Regions from separate parts of the Cytobacillus sp. FSL W8-0315 genome, predicted to be linked through region 1. Evidence: a T-box and tRNA genes for the amino acid it is inferred to sense, from the RefSeq annotation. Region 1 holds a T-box; the other holds one or more tRNA genes.
What was found. The T-box of region 1 lies ahead of thrS (threonine--tRNA ligase). A T-box ahead of a tRNA ligase gene usually reads a tRNA of that ligase, here a tRNA-Thr.

Region 1 (7,449 bases):
TCTTTAATCTTTTGTGCTAGTTCATAAAGTTCAAGGGAGTTTTCATACAAGTTCAATGAAATAACCACATCATAGAATAATGATAATGATTCTGGCGGAATGATCGTGATGCCGCTAAATGCCAATCCAAACTCTGGGCGGTCAAGTGAATGAAAATAGGTTTTTACAATAAGTAATCTCTCATATATAGTATCAATTATTTCATCATCAACAGAAATACAATCATATTTTACCGGTTCATACGCATTTCCAATTCTACTATTATTTATATCTTCAATTATGCCAAATTCGTGGACAGGCACTGTGTTTAACTCCTAAAGCAAAGGGTGCCCCATCTAATTCCTTGGATTCCCGCATGTAGCTTATTTTATTTTTACCAATTCCTTATCAACAGAAATAACCTCTTCTTCAGCATAAATCACATATGCACACCCGCTCTCATATTTCTGTGAACTGAATTCACCCAGTATCTGGACAGGGCCTTTTTTCAAATGGTAAATAAGCTGATGATCATTCTCTTCACTATCAAATGCTGTTAAATCATTTACCAAAAAGCCGTTAATGGCTTGTTTATATATGTTAATCATATTTATTCTCCTATGCATATAAATCTATTTGACAAGCACCAAGGGGGGGATGGATATGCACTGGAGAAAATACTTTATTCTGTTTATTCCAGCCCTTTTGATATTTATAACCTCCATTATTGTGGTTCCAGATTATAAATTTTATCTCGTATCAATAGTTCCCTTCGTTTTTGGATGAGCTACTACTCATGGGTTTATTTAGAGGAAAGGCAAAAGAAGCAGTAATTTCTTTTTCTTCCGCTTTACAGCCCATCATCAACATATTTCACTTCTATAATTCTTACATCTCTTTCCATGAACAGCGAGCCAGAATTAAATAAAAAAATGAAAATGATTAAAATGAAAATAAAAAAGATTCCACCCTTATATTCCTGGGATTCATTTATGCTGCTCATTTTTTCCCGATATTTTCGCTGGACTTTTCTTCTTTTCTCTTCAGCGTTCACTTTGAATCCCCTCACAAAGTTGTTCCAATCTAACACAAAACACGGACATCCTTTAATTTCCATTTTAACACAAAAAAGAAATACCTTTAATTGAGGATTCTGAATTTTCTTTGCATATAAAAAAAGCCGCCTGCACTGGCAGCTGATTTCATAATAGTAACTCCATCTCAGAATCCTTATCAATAAAACCCATTTTCTTATAAAGATGATAGCCATCCTGTGAAGAATGCAGCCAAATACGTCCTACCCCCAAACTCCTGCAATTATTAATACATTCGTTTAAAAGTGAACGACCTAGCCCATATCCTCTATATTCCGGTTTAGTATACATATTCATTATATATGCTTCTAATCCGCTTATATTTTCCCCATGCGGTGGTCTTTCAAAAAACACTAAGCCGCTTATGGCAACAACTGTCCCCCTAACATCAGCTACCCAAGCAGAATAACCGCCCTTAGACAGCTTTTCTTGAAAATATCTCCTGTTTGCATCAAATACTATTGCTCTGTTTCCTTCAATAACGTCTCCTACCGCCTTTAGGAGCTCTATTCTTAATCCAGTAATTGCATCAACATCCTTAAGTGCAGCTTTTCTGATATTCCAATCCATTTTACCCTCTCCCAGCTTTTTATTCTTCTCATCCAGAACAGTTTACCAAATCAATCCATAATGTCTTCTCCTCCTTTAGACCCAAAAGTAATTACTCACGCCTTTTTGGTTTTACACATTTTTTTTATAGGGGTAGAATTGTTGTGCACTGAGATTCTGAATATATTTAACCGATTATTCACAAAATCTATAGGAAGACAAGCAGATTGGACTGAACAGCATGTGGAAAATTTACAAAATGGATATTAGAAGTATTTTTACTAATTGGGTTGCGGCAGTATTAATCGGAGGCTTGACGTTACTGCCTTCTTTATATGCCTGGTTTAACATCGAGGCTTCTTGGGATCCCTATAGTCAAACGGATCAGCTTCCAGTAGGAATCGTGAATGAAGATGCCGGAGCAGTGGTTCGTGATAAGGACATACATATTGGAGATGACATCGTCAAGGAATTAAAGAAGAACGATGATATGGACTGGCACTTTGATAACCGTAAAGACGCGATGGATAAGGTGGAATACGGCGACTATTTTGCTGTCATTGTGATTCCGGATAATTTCTCCCAGAAGCTGGGAACCGTCATTGAAAACCAGCCCGAAAAAGCGAAAATCGAGTATTATGTGAATGAAAAAATCAATGCCATTGCACCTAAAATCACAGAAAAAGGTGCAGGCGGGATAGTCGATACGGTTACAAGCAATTTCATCTCAACCGTTAACGGCACTATTTTTGAGAAGTTTAATGAATTGGGTCTGGAGATTGAAAAAGACCTTCCGGATATAAAGCGGTTCGAAGAGTATGTTTTTCAAATGGAGGAAAAGCTTCCTGAAATCCATTCCTTATTAAGCAGCTCCCTGTCAGATGCAGAAAATGCCCAAAAAATGATTGATAAGGCACAAGCACTCGTTCCTGATGCCAAACGCGCAACAGGAAACGGTCTGCAGACCATTAATGAAACGATGAAATTTATAAATGAGGCTGAGAATCGCCTGAATGCAATGGAGCCCCAGATTCAGGAGAATCTGGAGAAGGTCCAGAATATGGCGGTAAAGGTGAACGATTTTATCTCCTCGGTTCAATCCTCTGATTTGAACCTGAACCAGGGAAAGGAAATAGGCAATCAAATCAATGAGCAGATAGCAGGTTCGCTTCAGAATATCGAGACTATCGAAACAGCGCTAAAGCAGCTGCAGGAATCCAATAAGGAACAAGGCACAAGCCAAAATCAGGAACAAATCAATCAGGCTCTGGAACAAATAGCCTTATTAAAACAGGAACTGCAGACTATCCAGGAAAACGGACAAAAGATCAATGCCTTTCTTTCAGACAAGCAGAAGGAAGCAGATGATTTAATCACCCGGCTTCAGGAAAATTCAGCTGTAACCGCAGGCAGGATCGACGCATTCGTTAAAGAATATAATGAAAACATCCGGCCAGCCATCAAACAGGAAGTGGCCAGCGCCAAGGAAACATTGAGTAATGCCCGGAATATCCTGACTGAAATACAATCCGCCATGCCTGAGATCGAAAAAATCCTTGCGAATACAGAGGGGAACTTAGGTGAAGGAGAAAAAACGCTTAAGCACATTATCGGAGAGTTTCCATATATAAGCGAAAAGATTAATCAATTAGCCGATCGGATTCGGGACATCAAGGGCGAGACAGACATCAACGAGATCATTGAGCTGCTGCAAAATGATCCCGAAGCAGAGAAGGGTTTCTTCGAGGAACCTGTTCAGCTTAATAAAAACAGCCTATTCCCAATCCAAAATTACGGAACAGGAATGACTCCCTTTTATACCGTACTTGCGATATGGGTAGGTGCCCTTCTATTAATTTCCCTTTTGGCTACAGATGTTCATCATCATGAAGAATTTACGGGAAAACAAATCTATTTCGGCAAACTGCTGACCTTCCTAAGCATTGGATTTGCACAGACCCTCGTAGTGACAATAGGGAATATCTTAATTCTCGGAGTGGATGCAGCTGAACCAGTATGGTTTATCCTGTTTGGACTGATAAGCAGTTTAGTGTTTATATTAATTGTTTATACATTAGTATCTGTATTTGGCGATGTAGGAAAAGCCATGGCGATTGTCTTGCTGGTGCTTCAGATTGCAGGTGCTGGCGGAACCTATCCGACCGCCTTGCTTCCTGAATTTTTCCAAACCATCCACCCCTTCCTGCCCTTCTCTTATGCCATTGATTTAATGAGAGAAGCTGTTGGAGGCATTGTTTGGGAAAGAGTTTACAGAGACCTTCTGGTCCTGACGCTATTCGGTTTCATTGCACTATTAATTGGAACCTTCCTGAAAGAGCCATTAAGCAGAAAAACAAAAGCGCTAATGAAAAAATCAAAGGAATCGGGGTTGTTTCATTAGGATTTAAAAGTTTTATTAACCCTCTTGACCTTTTCCAAAATGTGTAATAAAATCAGTAAAAATATAAATATGAGCTATGATAAGGATACGAATCTTTCTTTGTTTTCTTTCCAGAGATCAGGGCCATTTGGCTGCAAGCCCTGAAGAAAAGGGAATGATTTACCGCCTTGGAGCTATTATGGGGAATTGATCTATACCAGAGTATCCATAATCGGGGAATCCGTTATCTTTTTGAGCATAAAGCAGTCTTTCGGCATGCTTTATGGAATTAGGGTGGAACCACGGCCGCACTCGTCCCTTTTGCTGGGATGAGTGCGGCTTTTTATTTTAATTAAAACTATATAATTAGCGTTGATAAGGACATGAATCATTCTTTATTTTCTTTCCAGAGATCAGGGTCACCGGCTGCAAGCCCTGAAGAAAAGGGAATGATTTACCGCCTTGGAGCTATTATGGGGAAATGATCTATATCAGAGTATCCATAATCGGGGAATCCGTTATCTTTTTGAGCATAAAGCAGTCTTTCGGCATGCTTTATGGAATTAGGGTGGAACCACGGCCGCACTCGTCCCTTTTGCTGGGATGAGTGCGGCTTTTTATTTTAATTAAAACTATATAATTAGCGTTGATAAGGACATGAATCATTCTTTATTTTCTTTCCAGAGATCAGGGTCACCGGCTGCAAGCCCTGAAGAAAAGGGAATGATTTACCGCCTTGGAGCTATTATGGGGAAATGATCTATATCAGAGTATCCATAATCGGGGAATCCGTTATCTTTTTGAGCATAAAACAGTCTTTCGATTGCTTTATGGAATTAGGGTGGCACCACGACCACACTCGTCCCTATGTTTGGGAGGAGTGTGGTCTTTTTTTTATAACTAAAAATCAGGAGGAATTGAAATGGAAGCAGAAAAAATAAATCATAGAAAGTTAGGTCAAGAGCTGGAGCTTTTCACATCCATGGAGGAAGCCCCAGGAATGCCTTTTTTCCTGCCAAATGGAATGGTGATGCGAAATGAACTTGAAAGTTATTGGAGACGAAAACACCAGCGGGCAGGCTATCAGGAAATTAAGACACCGATTATGATGAAACAGGAACTTTGGGAACAATCCGGCCATTGGAATCATTATCATGAAAATATGTATTTCTCAAATGTGGATGAGCAAAATTATGCGATAAAGCCCATGAACTGCCCGGGTGCGATATTGGTTTTCAATAGCAAACGGAGAAGCTACCGGGAATTGCCTATCCGCTATGCGGAGCTGGGATTAGTCCACAGACACGAACTCTCGGGTTCTTTGAATGGACTGTTAAGAGTCCGGTCGTTCACTCAAGATGACGCCCATTTATTTGTGATGGCTGATCAGATTGAGGCCGAGATTGATAAAATACTTGTCCTAATTGATGAGTTCTACTCCCATTTCGGTTTTGACTATAAAGTTGAACTTTCAACACGCCCGGAGGAATACATGGGATCACAAGAAATGTGGGAACGTGCTGAAGGAGCTTTGGAATCTGTTTTGAAAAACAAAGGAGTAAACTATCAGATTAATCCTGGTGATGGGGCGTTTTACGGGCCGAAAATTGACTTTCATATATTGGATTCGCTCGGCAGAAGCTGGCAATGCGGTACTGTCCAGCTGGATTTTCAAATGCCGCAAAAGTTTAATTGTGCATATGTTGGTGAAGATAACAAACTTCACCTTCCCATTATGATTCACAGGGCAATTTTTGGTTCAGTTGAACGTTTCATGGCTATTCTAATTGAACATTTTGCAGGCGATTTCCCACTGTGGCTGTCACCCGTTCAAGCAAAGATCATTCCAATCTCTGACTCGCATGCTGAATATGCAGACTATGTGAAATCACAATTGGAAGAAGCAGGCATCCGTGCTGAAGCCGACTTTAGAACAGAGAAAATGGGACTCAAGATCAGGGAAGCCGCAAAACAGAAAGTTCCCTACATGCTGGTGATTGGTGATAAAGAAATGGAGCAGCAATCCCTGTCACTGAGAAAACGTAAAGAGGGAAATATCGGTGTGATGAGCATTGAGGAAGTAATTGAGCGGTTTATTAATGAAACAAACGGCGGCAGATAAATCTTTCAAGCTCAGAAGGAATTTATTCCTTTTGGGCTTTCCTCTTTTACAAATAATCTATCTCTCCGAATTTTCTCCAGTTAACAATATCTTAATTTTCAAAATAATGTTATTATTTAAATGTAATAATTTTACACTTAGGGGAGGATTATTTTGAAAACCACTGCAATTGAGAAAGCCATTATTAATGAGACAACAATCAATTCACCACTCAATCTGGTATGGCTCGCTTGGACAATCTCTGATAGGGTATCTGAATGGTTTGCACCTGAAGCGAAAGTAGAAGCTAAGGAAGGCGGAGCTTATGAGCTTTATTTTATTCCCGGAAATAGTACGGGCATGAATACGAAGGGATGTAAAATTACTAAGCTTATTACTGAAAATGAGCTTGAGTTCACATGGAAAGGCCCAGACCAATTTGAGGATTTAATGAATAATGAGGATGAATTAACAACTGTTCATGTAAGTTTCCAGGCAATCCATGAAAATTCATCAAAGGTGATTGTTGAACATAGAGGATTTAAGAATCATGAAGATTGGATTGAAGCAATAAACTGGCATCAAATGGCCTGGTCAGGTGTACTGGACAGTTTAAAATCAGCTCTTGAAAAGGGCGAAGGAAACCTCTGCTGCCAGCCTTGAAAGCAAATACCTGCGGACACTCTTTTTTAAAACCGCAGCCAATTTTCTTCCAATTAATCCCTCTTCGGTATCTTTACTTACATATGTATGTTACAATGAAAGGTGAATCAAACCCTTAGGGTCAACTTGACTTTTCTTAGTCACCCCTTCGAAAGGGGGATAAAATTGGAGAAAATAAGCGTATTCCTGGATGATTATCGGAAAGCGCCTGATGGTCATGTATTAGTTGAGACCATTGATGAGTGTATCCATTTGCTTCAGACCTTTGAAATTGACCACTTGTCTTTAGACCATGATTTAGTAAGTAAATCGAGAAATGGTCTTATGCTCGTTCATTTAATGGTTCAAAAACAGTTATTTGCGGATCGCATAACTGTTCACTCTGCCAATTCCGCAGGCGGGAAAGCTATGTATCATTATTTAAAACAAGCACAGCAGGATTTTGAAATGCCCACTGATATTAAAGTAATCTTAAGGCCACTGCCCCTAAACTTCATTCCGCCAAATCATCTGCAAAAATAGTAGAATTCACCATACCTATTCCCCTTGATCACAGGATATATATATGTCACCAGTATATGGGAAGCAGAGTTTATTAACTGCTTCCTTTTTTCATGACTTTAAAAATGATATGAATAACTGGAACCAGGCAAAAATAAATCCGCTTCTCCATATAGAGGAGC
Region 2 (7,449 bases), 450 kb from region 1:
GAGCACAAAACTCGATCAGCTTCTAAATAAATATTATACACTCACAGCAAAAAAATGAGCAGAACTTGTTTACGTTCTGCTCATTTTTAATTCAATTATTTATAGAAGCTTCTCGCCAAATAGTGAACCCATAAGCGCGACCGCCACAGTAGCTGTTTTGTTTTTGTCATCCAGGATTGGGTTAACCTCTACAAACTCAGCCGATGTAATGATCTGCGATTCTGCAAGCATCTCCATGGCCAAGTGGCTTTCACGGTAGCTGATGCCTCCAATAACCGGAGTTCCAACACCAGGGGCATCATGCGGATCCAGCCCATCTAAATCCAGAGACAGATGAACACCATCTGTATTTCTTTCTTTTAAATATGTAATAGACTCCTCCATAACCTTTGTCATCCCAAGCCGGTCAATTTCGTGCATGGTGTATACTTTAATGCCTTTTTCCTTAATAAGCTCCCGCTCTCCTTCATCCAAAGATCTTGCCCCAATAATGACAATATTCTCTGGCTTAACCTTTGGAGCATATCCCCCTACATTGGTTAAAAGCGGGTGGCCAATTCCCAGGCTTACCGCAAGAGGCATGCCATGTATGTTCCCTGAAGGTGATGTTTCAGCTGTATTTAAATCCCCGTGGGCATCATACCAGATTACCCCAAGATTTTTGTAGTGCTTCGAAACACCGGCCAATGTTCCAATTGCGATGCTGTGATCCCCGCCCAGTACTAATGGAAAAGAACCACTTTCTATTGCTTTATCAACTTCTTCGCCCAGTTTTTCTGTTTTTTCAGCAATAAGGTCCAAGTTTCTAAGATTTGATTTTGGATCGATTTGAACTTCCGGACGGCCGATGGCAATATCGCCCTGGTCATGGATTTCTTCGAATAAACACTTTAATCGCTCATTCACACCGGCATATCGGATCGCACTTGGCCCCATGTCCACACCGCGTCTCATCTGGCCAAGATCCATTGGCATTCCAATTATCGATAATTTCTGTCTTTTCATAGTAAAGTCCTCCCTTTCCCTTCATACTCATATTTTAACCGCTTTCAAACACATGACTCAACTCGACAAAATCGTGTATATATATGCGGCTGCCGGAAAAAGAAGCTTCTAAAAATACCATAGTAACTTTCTAAGTTTTGCCACTTATTGTTTTGTGAAATAAAATAAAAAATCCCTAAACCATGCTGGTTTAAGGAATGTCGTATTATGTATGATGGTGGAGCCTAGCGGGATCGAACCGCTGACCTCCTGCGTGCAAAGCAGGCGCTCTCCCAGCTGAGCTAAGGCCCCATTTATTTGGAGCGGAAGACGGGATTCGAACCCGCGACCCCCACCTTGGCAAGGTGATGTTCTACCACTGAACTACTTCCGCAAACATATTTATATTCACAAGTAAGACCTTCAGGACTCGATTCCCAAGGTCTGTGTTTTTCTATAAAGTGAGCCATGAAGGACTCGAACCTTCGACCCTCTGATTAAAAGTCAGATGCTCTACCGACTGAGCTAATGGCTCGAAATATAATTCTGATGCCTAAACTTCATTTGCAGATGTGCTTCAAAGCCCTGCGGTCTTTGTCGCAGATTTTAAAAGCTTGCCATTCAGGATGTAACGCTTCGATGCTGCAATCTTTTAAAATCCTCTACCGACTGAGCTAATGGCTCAAAAATGGCTGGGCTAGCAGGATTCGAACCTGCGAGTGACGGAGTCAAAGTCCGGTGCCTTACCGCTTGGCTATAGCCCAATAATTACAAAATAAAAAGGACATTCATAGCTTGTCCAGTTTTTTGTGTTTTTATTAAAAATAAATGGTGGAGGGGGGCAGATTCGAACTGCCGAACCCGAAGGAGCGGATTTACAGTCCGCCGCGTTTAGCCACTTCGCTACCCCTCCATCTATAAAAAAAAGATGGTGCCGGCGAGAGGACTTGAACCCCCAACCTACTGATTACAAGTCAGTTGCTCTACCAATTGAGCTACACCGGCAAATATGGTGGAGGATGACGGGATCGAACCGCCGACCCTCTGCTTGTAAGGCAGATGCTCTCCCAGCTGAGCTAATCCTCCATTATGGTGACCCCTACGGGATTCGAACCCGTGTTACCGCCGTGAAAGGGCGGTGTCTTAACCGCTTGACCAAGGGGCCTAGTACTCTAGTTGTCTACATTAAAAGAGCTTCCAACCGGGCTCGAACCGGTGACCTCTTCCTTACCATGGAAGTGCTCTACCTGCTGAGCTATGGAAGCAACAGCTCATAATTCCCAAAAGGGCTTTATGGAAATGGCTCCGCAGGCAGGATTCGAACCTGCGACCGTTCGGTTAACAGCCGAATGCTCTACCACTGAGCTACTGCGGAAAAGTGGTATTTGTAAACAGCCCGGCAGCGTCCTACTCTCACAAGGGGACAGCCCCTAACTACCATCGGCGCTGAGAAGCTTAACTTCCGTGTTCGGTATGGGAACGGGTGTGACCTTCTCGCCATCGCCACCAGACTATTTTCAAAAGACAAGTATGATTATACTTTCTTTTAATGTTTTTTTCAAGAGGAAATTTCATTTTTTCGTTCCCTCAAAACTAGATAATGTATGAAGAAGCATTTGCCGAGTATTCACCAATGACTTGTCTAGCTTCGGCTCCTAACCTCTCGGCCGTTTCGATCCGTCCCTCCAAATCCCAAAACCAGGATTTGAATGGCCGGCTCTCCAACGTCTCTCAAAGTTGAACAGTCGCCTCCGCTTTTCGTTTTGGTTAAGTCCTCGATCGATTAGTATCAGTCAGCTCCACATGTCGCCACGCTTCCACCTCTGACCTATCAACCTGATCATCTTTCAGGGATCTTACTAGCTTGACGCTATGGGAAATCTCATCTCGAGGGGGGCTTCATGCTTAGATGCTTTCAGCACTTATCCCTTCCGCACATAGCTACCCAGCGATGCCTTTGGCAAGACAACTGGTACACCAGCGGTGCGTCCATCCCGGTCCTCTCGTACTAAGGACAGCTCCTCTCAAATTTCCTGCGCCCACGACGGATAGGGACCGAACTGTCTCACGACGTTCTGAACCCAGCTCGCGTACCGCTTTAATGGGCGAACAGCCCAACCCTTGGGACCGACTACAGCCCCAGGATGCGATGAGCCGACATCGAGGTGCCAAACCTCCCCGTCGATGTGGACTCTTGGGGGAGATAAGCCTGTTATCCCCGGGGTAGCTTTTATCCGTTGAGCGATGGCCCTTCCATGCGGAACCACCGGATCACTAAGCCCGACTTTCGTCCCTGCTCGACTTGTAGGTCTCGCAGTCAAGCTCCCTTGTGCCTTTACACTCTGCGAATGATTTCCAACCATTCTGAGGGAACCTTTGGGCGCCTCCGTTACTTTTTAGGAGGCGACCGCCCCAGTCAAACTGCCCACCTGACACTGTCTCCCGCCCCGATAAGGGGCGCGGGTTAGAATTTCAATACAGCCAGGGTAGTATCCCACCGACGCCTCCACCGAAGCTGGCGCTCCGGCTTCTCAGGCTCCTACCTATCCTGTACAAGCTGTACCAAAATTCAATATCAGGCTACAGTAAAGCTCCACGGGGTCTTTCCGTCCTGTCGCGGGTAACCTGCATCTTCACAGGTACTATAATTTCACCGAGTCTCTCGTTGAGACAGTGCCCAGATCGTTACGCCTTTCGTGCGGGTCGGAACTTACCCGACAAGGAATTTCGCTACCTTAGGACCGTTATAGTTACGGCCGCCGTTTACTGGGGCTTCGATTCAAAGCTTCGCTTGCGCTAACCTCTCCTCTTAACCTTCCAGCACCGGGCAGGCGTCAGCCCCTATACTTCGCCTTGCGGCTTCGCAGAGACCTGTGTTTTTGCTAAACAGTCGCCTGGGCCTATTCACTGCGGCTCATCAGGGCTATTCACCCTAATGAGCACCCCTTCTCCCGAAGTTACGGGGTCATTTTGCCGAGTTCCTTAACGAGAGTTCTCTCGCTCACCTTAGGATTCTCTCCTCGCCTACCTGTGTCGGTTTGCGGTACGGGCACCTTTTCCCTCGCTAGAGGCTTTTCTTGGCAGTGTGGAATCAGGAACTTCGGTACTAAATTTCCCTCGCCGTCACAGCTCAGCCTGTGTGGTAACGGGATTTGCCTCGTTACCGGCCTAACTGCTTGGACACGCTAATCCAGCAGCGTGCTTACCCTATCCTCCTGCGTCCCCCCATTGCTCAAACGGTAAAGAGGTGGTACAGGAATATCAACCTGTTGTCCATCGCCTACGCTTTTCAGCCTCGGCTTAGGTCCCGACTAACCCTGAGCGGACGAGCCTTCCTCAGGAAACCTTAGGCATTCGGTGGATGGGATTCTCACCCATCTTTCGCTACTCATACCGGCATTCTCACTTCTAAGCGCTCCACCAGTCCTTGCGGTCTGGCTTCAACGCCCTTAGAACGCTCTCCTACCACTGACATCGTAAGATGTCAATCCACAGCTTCGGTGATACGTTTAGCCCCGGTACATTTTCGGCGCGGAGTCACTCGACCAGTGAGCTATTACGCACTCTTTAAATGGTGGCTGCTTCTAAGCCAACATCCTGGTTGTCTAAGCAACTCCACATCCTTTTCCACTTAACGTATACTTTGGGACCTTAGCTGGTGGTCTGGGCTGTTTCCCTCTTGACTACGGATCTTATCACTCGCAGTCTGACTCCCATGGATAAGTCTTTGGCATTCGGAGTTTGTCTGAATTCGGTAACCCGATGGGGGCCCCTAGTCCAAACAGTGCTCTACCTCCAAGACTCTTACTACATGAGGCTAGCCCTAAAGCTATTTCGGAGAGAACCAGCTATCTCCAAGTTCGATTGGAATTTCTCCGCTACCCACACCTCATCCCCGCACTTTTCAACGTGCGTGGGTTCGGGCCTCCATCCAGTGTTACCTGGACTTCACCCTGGACATGGGTAGATCACCTGGTTTCGGGTCTACGACCACATACTCATTCGCCCTATTCAGACTCGCTTTCGCTGCGGCTCCGTCTCATCAACTTAACCTCGCATGTAATCGTAACTCGCCGGTTCATTCTACAAAAGGCACGCTATCACCCATTAACGGGCTCTAACTACTTGTAGGCACACGGTTTCAGGATCTCTTTCACTCCCCTTCCGGGGTGCTTTTCACCTTTCCCTCACGGTACTGGTTCACTATCGGTCACTAGGGAGTATTTAGCCTTGGGAGATGGTCCTCCCTGCTTCCGACGGGATTTCTCGTGTCCCGCCGTACTCAGGATCCACTCTGGAGGGAACGAAGTTTCAACTACAGGGCTTTTACCTTCTCTGGCCGGCCTTTCCAGACCTGTTCATTTACCTCGTTCCTTTGTAACTCCGTGTAGAGTGTCCTACAACCCCAAGAGGCAAGCCTCTTGGTTTGGGCTAATCCCGTTTCGCTCGCCGCTACTCAGGGAATCGCGTTTGCTTTCTCTTCCTCCGGGTACTTAGATGTTTCAGTTCCCCGGGTCTGCCTTCTATACCCTATGTATTCAGGTAAAGATCCTATCCCATTACGGATAGGGGGTTTCCCCATTCGGAAATCTCCGGATCAAAGCTTACTTACAGCTCCCCGAAGCATATCGGTGTTAGTACCGTCCTTCATCGGCTCCTAGTGCCAAGGCATTCACCGTGCGCCCTTTCTAACTTAACCTACTTCGGCCGCTGATCGACTGCGGATCTCTGCGTCAGCTCTCTCGCTCCGCTCCTCACGTACTGAAGTACGCTCCGGTGCTCACTCGGTCGCTTCCTTGATCTCCTTGCCGCTCATCGTCCTCATGGTTTGTGCTCTTACTTCGTTTTAAAACAAAAATAAGAGAAAAAAACTAAGATGGCGATTACTCGGTTATTGCTTCTTCATTAACATTATCTAGTTTTCAAAGAACGAATCTTTCATTGAGAGATTGAACTCTCAAAACTGAACGAACAAAACACGTCACGTTTCATGTAAATATCCTTAGAAAGGAGGTGATCCAGCCGCACCTTCCGATACGGCTACCTTGTTACGACTTCACCCCAATCATCTGTCCCACCTTAGGCGGCTGGCTCCAAAAGGTTACCCCACCGACTTCGGGTGTTACAAACTCTCGTGGTGTGACGGGCGGTGTGTACAAGGCCCGGGAACGTATTCACCGCGGCATGCTGATCCGCGATTACTAGCGATTCCGGCTTCATGCAGGCGAGTTGCAGCCTGCAATCCGAACTGAGAATGGTTTTATGGGATTCGCTTAACCTCGCGGTCTCGCAGCCCTTTGTACCATCCATTGTAGCACGTGTGTAGCCCAGGTCATAAGGGGCATGATGATTTGACGTCATCCCCACCTTCCTCCGGTTTGTCACCGGCAGTCACCTTAGAGTGCCCAACTGAATGCTGGCAACTAAGATCAAGGGTTGCGCTCGTTGCGGGACTTAACCCAACATCTCACGACACGAGCTGACGACAACCATGCACCACCTGTCATCCTGTCCCCCGAAGGGGAACGCCCTATCTCTAGGGTTGTCAGGAGATGTCAAGACCTGGTAAGGTTCTTCGCGTTGCTTCGAATTAAACCACATGCTCCACCGCTTGTGCGGGCCCCCGTCAATTCCTTTGAGTTTCAGCCTTGCGGCCGTACTCCCCAGGCGGAGTGCTTAATGCGTTTGCTGCAGCACTAAAGGGCGGAAACCCTCTAACACTTAGCACTCATCGTTTACGGCGTGGACTACCAGGGTATCTAATCCTGTTTGCTCCCCACGCTTTCGCGCCTCAGCGTCAGTTACAGACCAAAGAGTCGCCTTCGCCACTGGTGTTCCTCCACATCTCTACGCATTTCACCGCTACACGTGGAATTCCACTCTTCTCTTCTGCACTCAAGTTCCCCAGTTTCCAATGACCCTCCCCGGTTGAGCCGGGGGCTTTCACATCAGACTTAAGGAACCGCCTGCGCGCGCTTTACGCCCAATAATTCCGGACAACGCTTGCCACCTACGTATTACCGCGGCTGCTGGCACGTAGTTAGCCGTGGCTTTCTGGTTAGGTACCGTCAAGGTACCGGCAGTTACTCCGGTACTTGTTCTTCCCTAACAACAGAGTTTTACGATCCGAAAACCTTCATCACTCACGCGGCGTTGCTCCGTCAGACTTTCGTCCATTGCGGAAGATTCCCTACTGCTGCCTCCCGTAGGAGTCTGGGCCGTGTCTCAGTCCCAGTGTGGCCGATCACCCTCTCAGGTCGGCTACGCATCGTTGCCTTGGTGAGCCGTTACCTCACCAACTAGCTAATGCGCCGCGGGCCCATCTGTAAGTGATAGCCGAAACCATCTTTCAGCTTTCCCTCATGTGAGGGAAAGAATTATCCGGTATTAGCCCCGGTTTCCCGGAGTTATCCCAGTCTTACAGGCAGGTTGCCCACGTGTTACTCACCCGTCCGCCGCTGACTT

Region 2: it has a tRNA-Thr gene. The T-box ahead of thrS (threonine--tRNA ligase) is inferred to sense a tRNA for this amino acid. The anticodon was not compared.

What each region holds. Positions count from the first base shown of each region.
Region 1 is NZ_JBBOOC010000001.1:96,656-104,104, forward strand. Features, by position in the region: gene MKY20_RS00585 (short-chain dehydrogenase) at 1-302, opposite strand, end outside; gene MKY20_RS00590 (hypothetical protein) at 363-587, opposite strand; gene MKY20_RS00595 (hypothetical protein) at 830-1,033, opposite strand; gene MKY20_RS00600 (GNAT family N-acetyltransferase) at 1,182-1,643, opposite strand; gene MKY20_RS00605 (YhgE/Pip domain-containing protein) at 1,864-4,023, shown strand; T-box leader at 4,091-4,325, shown strand; T-box leader at 4,366-4,599, shown strand; T-box leader at 4,640-4,872, shown strand; gene thrS (threonine--tRNA ligase) at 4,925-6,124, shown strand; gene MKY20_RS00615 (SRPBCC family protein) at 6,278-6,766, shown strand; gene MKY20_RS00620 (cyclic-phosphate processing receiver domain-containing protein) at 6,932-7,288, shown strand.
Region 2 is NZ_JBBOOC010000001.1:544,922-552,370, forward strand. Features, by position in the region: gene MKY20_RS02950 (aspartyl-phosphate phosphatase Spo0E family protein) at 1-58, shown strand, start outside; gene rocF (arginase) at 100-1,005, opposite strand; tRNA gene MKY20_RS02960 (tRNA-Ala) at 1,221-1,296, opposite strand; tRNA gene MKY20_RS02965 (tRNA-Gly) at 1,304-1,378, opposite strand; tRNA gene MKY20_RS02970 (tRNA-Lys) at 1,447-1,519, opposite strand; tRNA gene MKY20_RS02975 (tRNA-Gln) at 1,674-1,748, opposite strand; tRNA gene MKY20_RS02980 (tRNA-Tyr) at 1,814-1,897, opposite strand; tRNA gene MKY20_RS02985 (tRNA-Thr) at 1,914-1,989, opposite strand; tRNA gene MKY20_RS02990 (tRNA-Val) at 1,995-2,070, opposite strand; tRNA gene MKY20_RS02995 (tRNA-Glu) at 2,075-2,149, opposite strand; tRNA gene MKY20_RS03000 (tRNA-Thr) at 2,177-2,249, opposite strand; tRNA gene MKY20_RS03005 (tRNA-Asn) at 2,285-2,359, opposite strand; rRNA gene rrf (5S ribosomal RNA) at 2,379-2,495, opposite strand; rRNA gene MKY20_RS03015 (23S ribosomal RNA) at 2,748-5,683, opposite strand; rRNA gene MKY20_RS03020 (16S ribosomal RNA) at 5,991-7,449, opposite strand, start outside.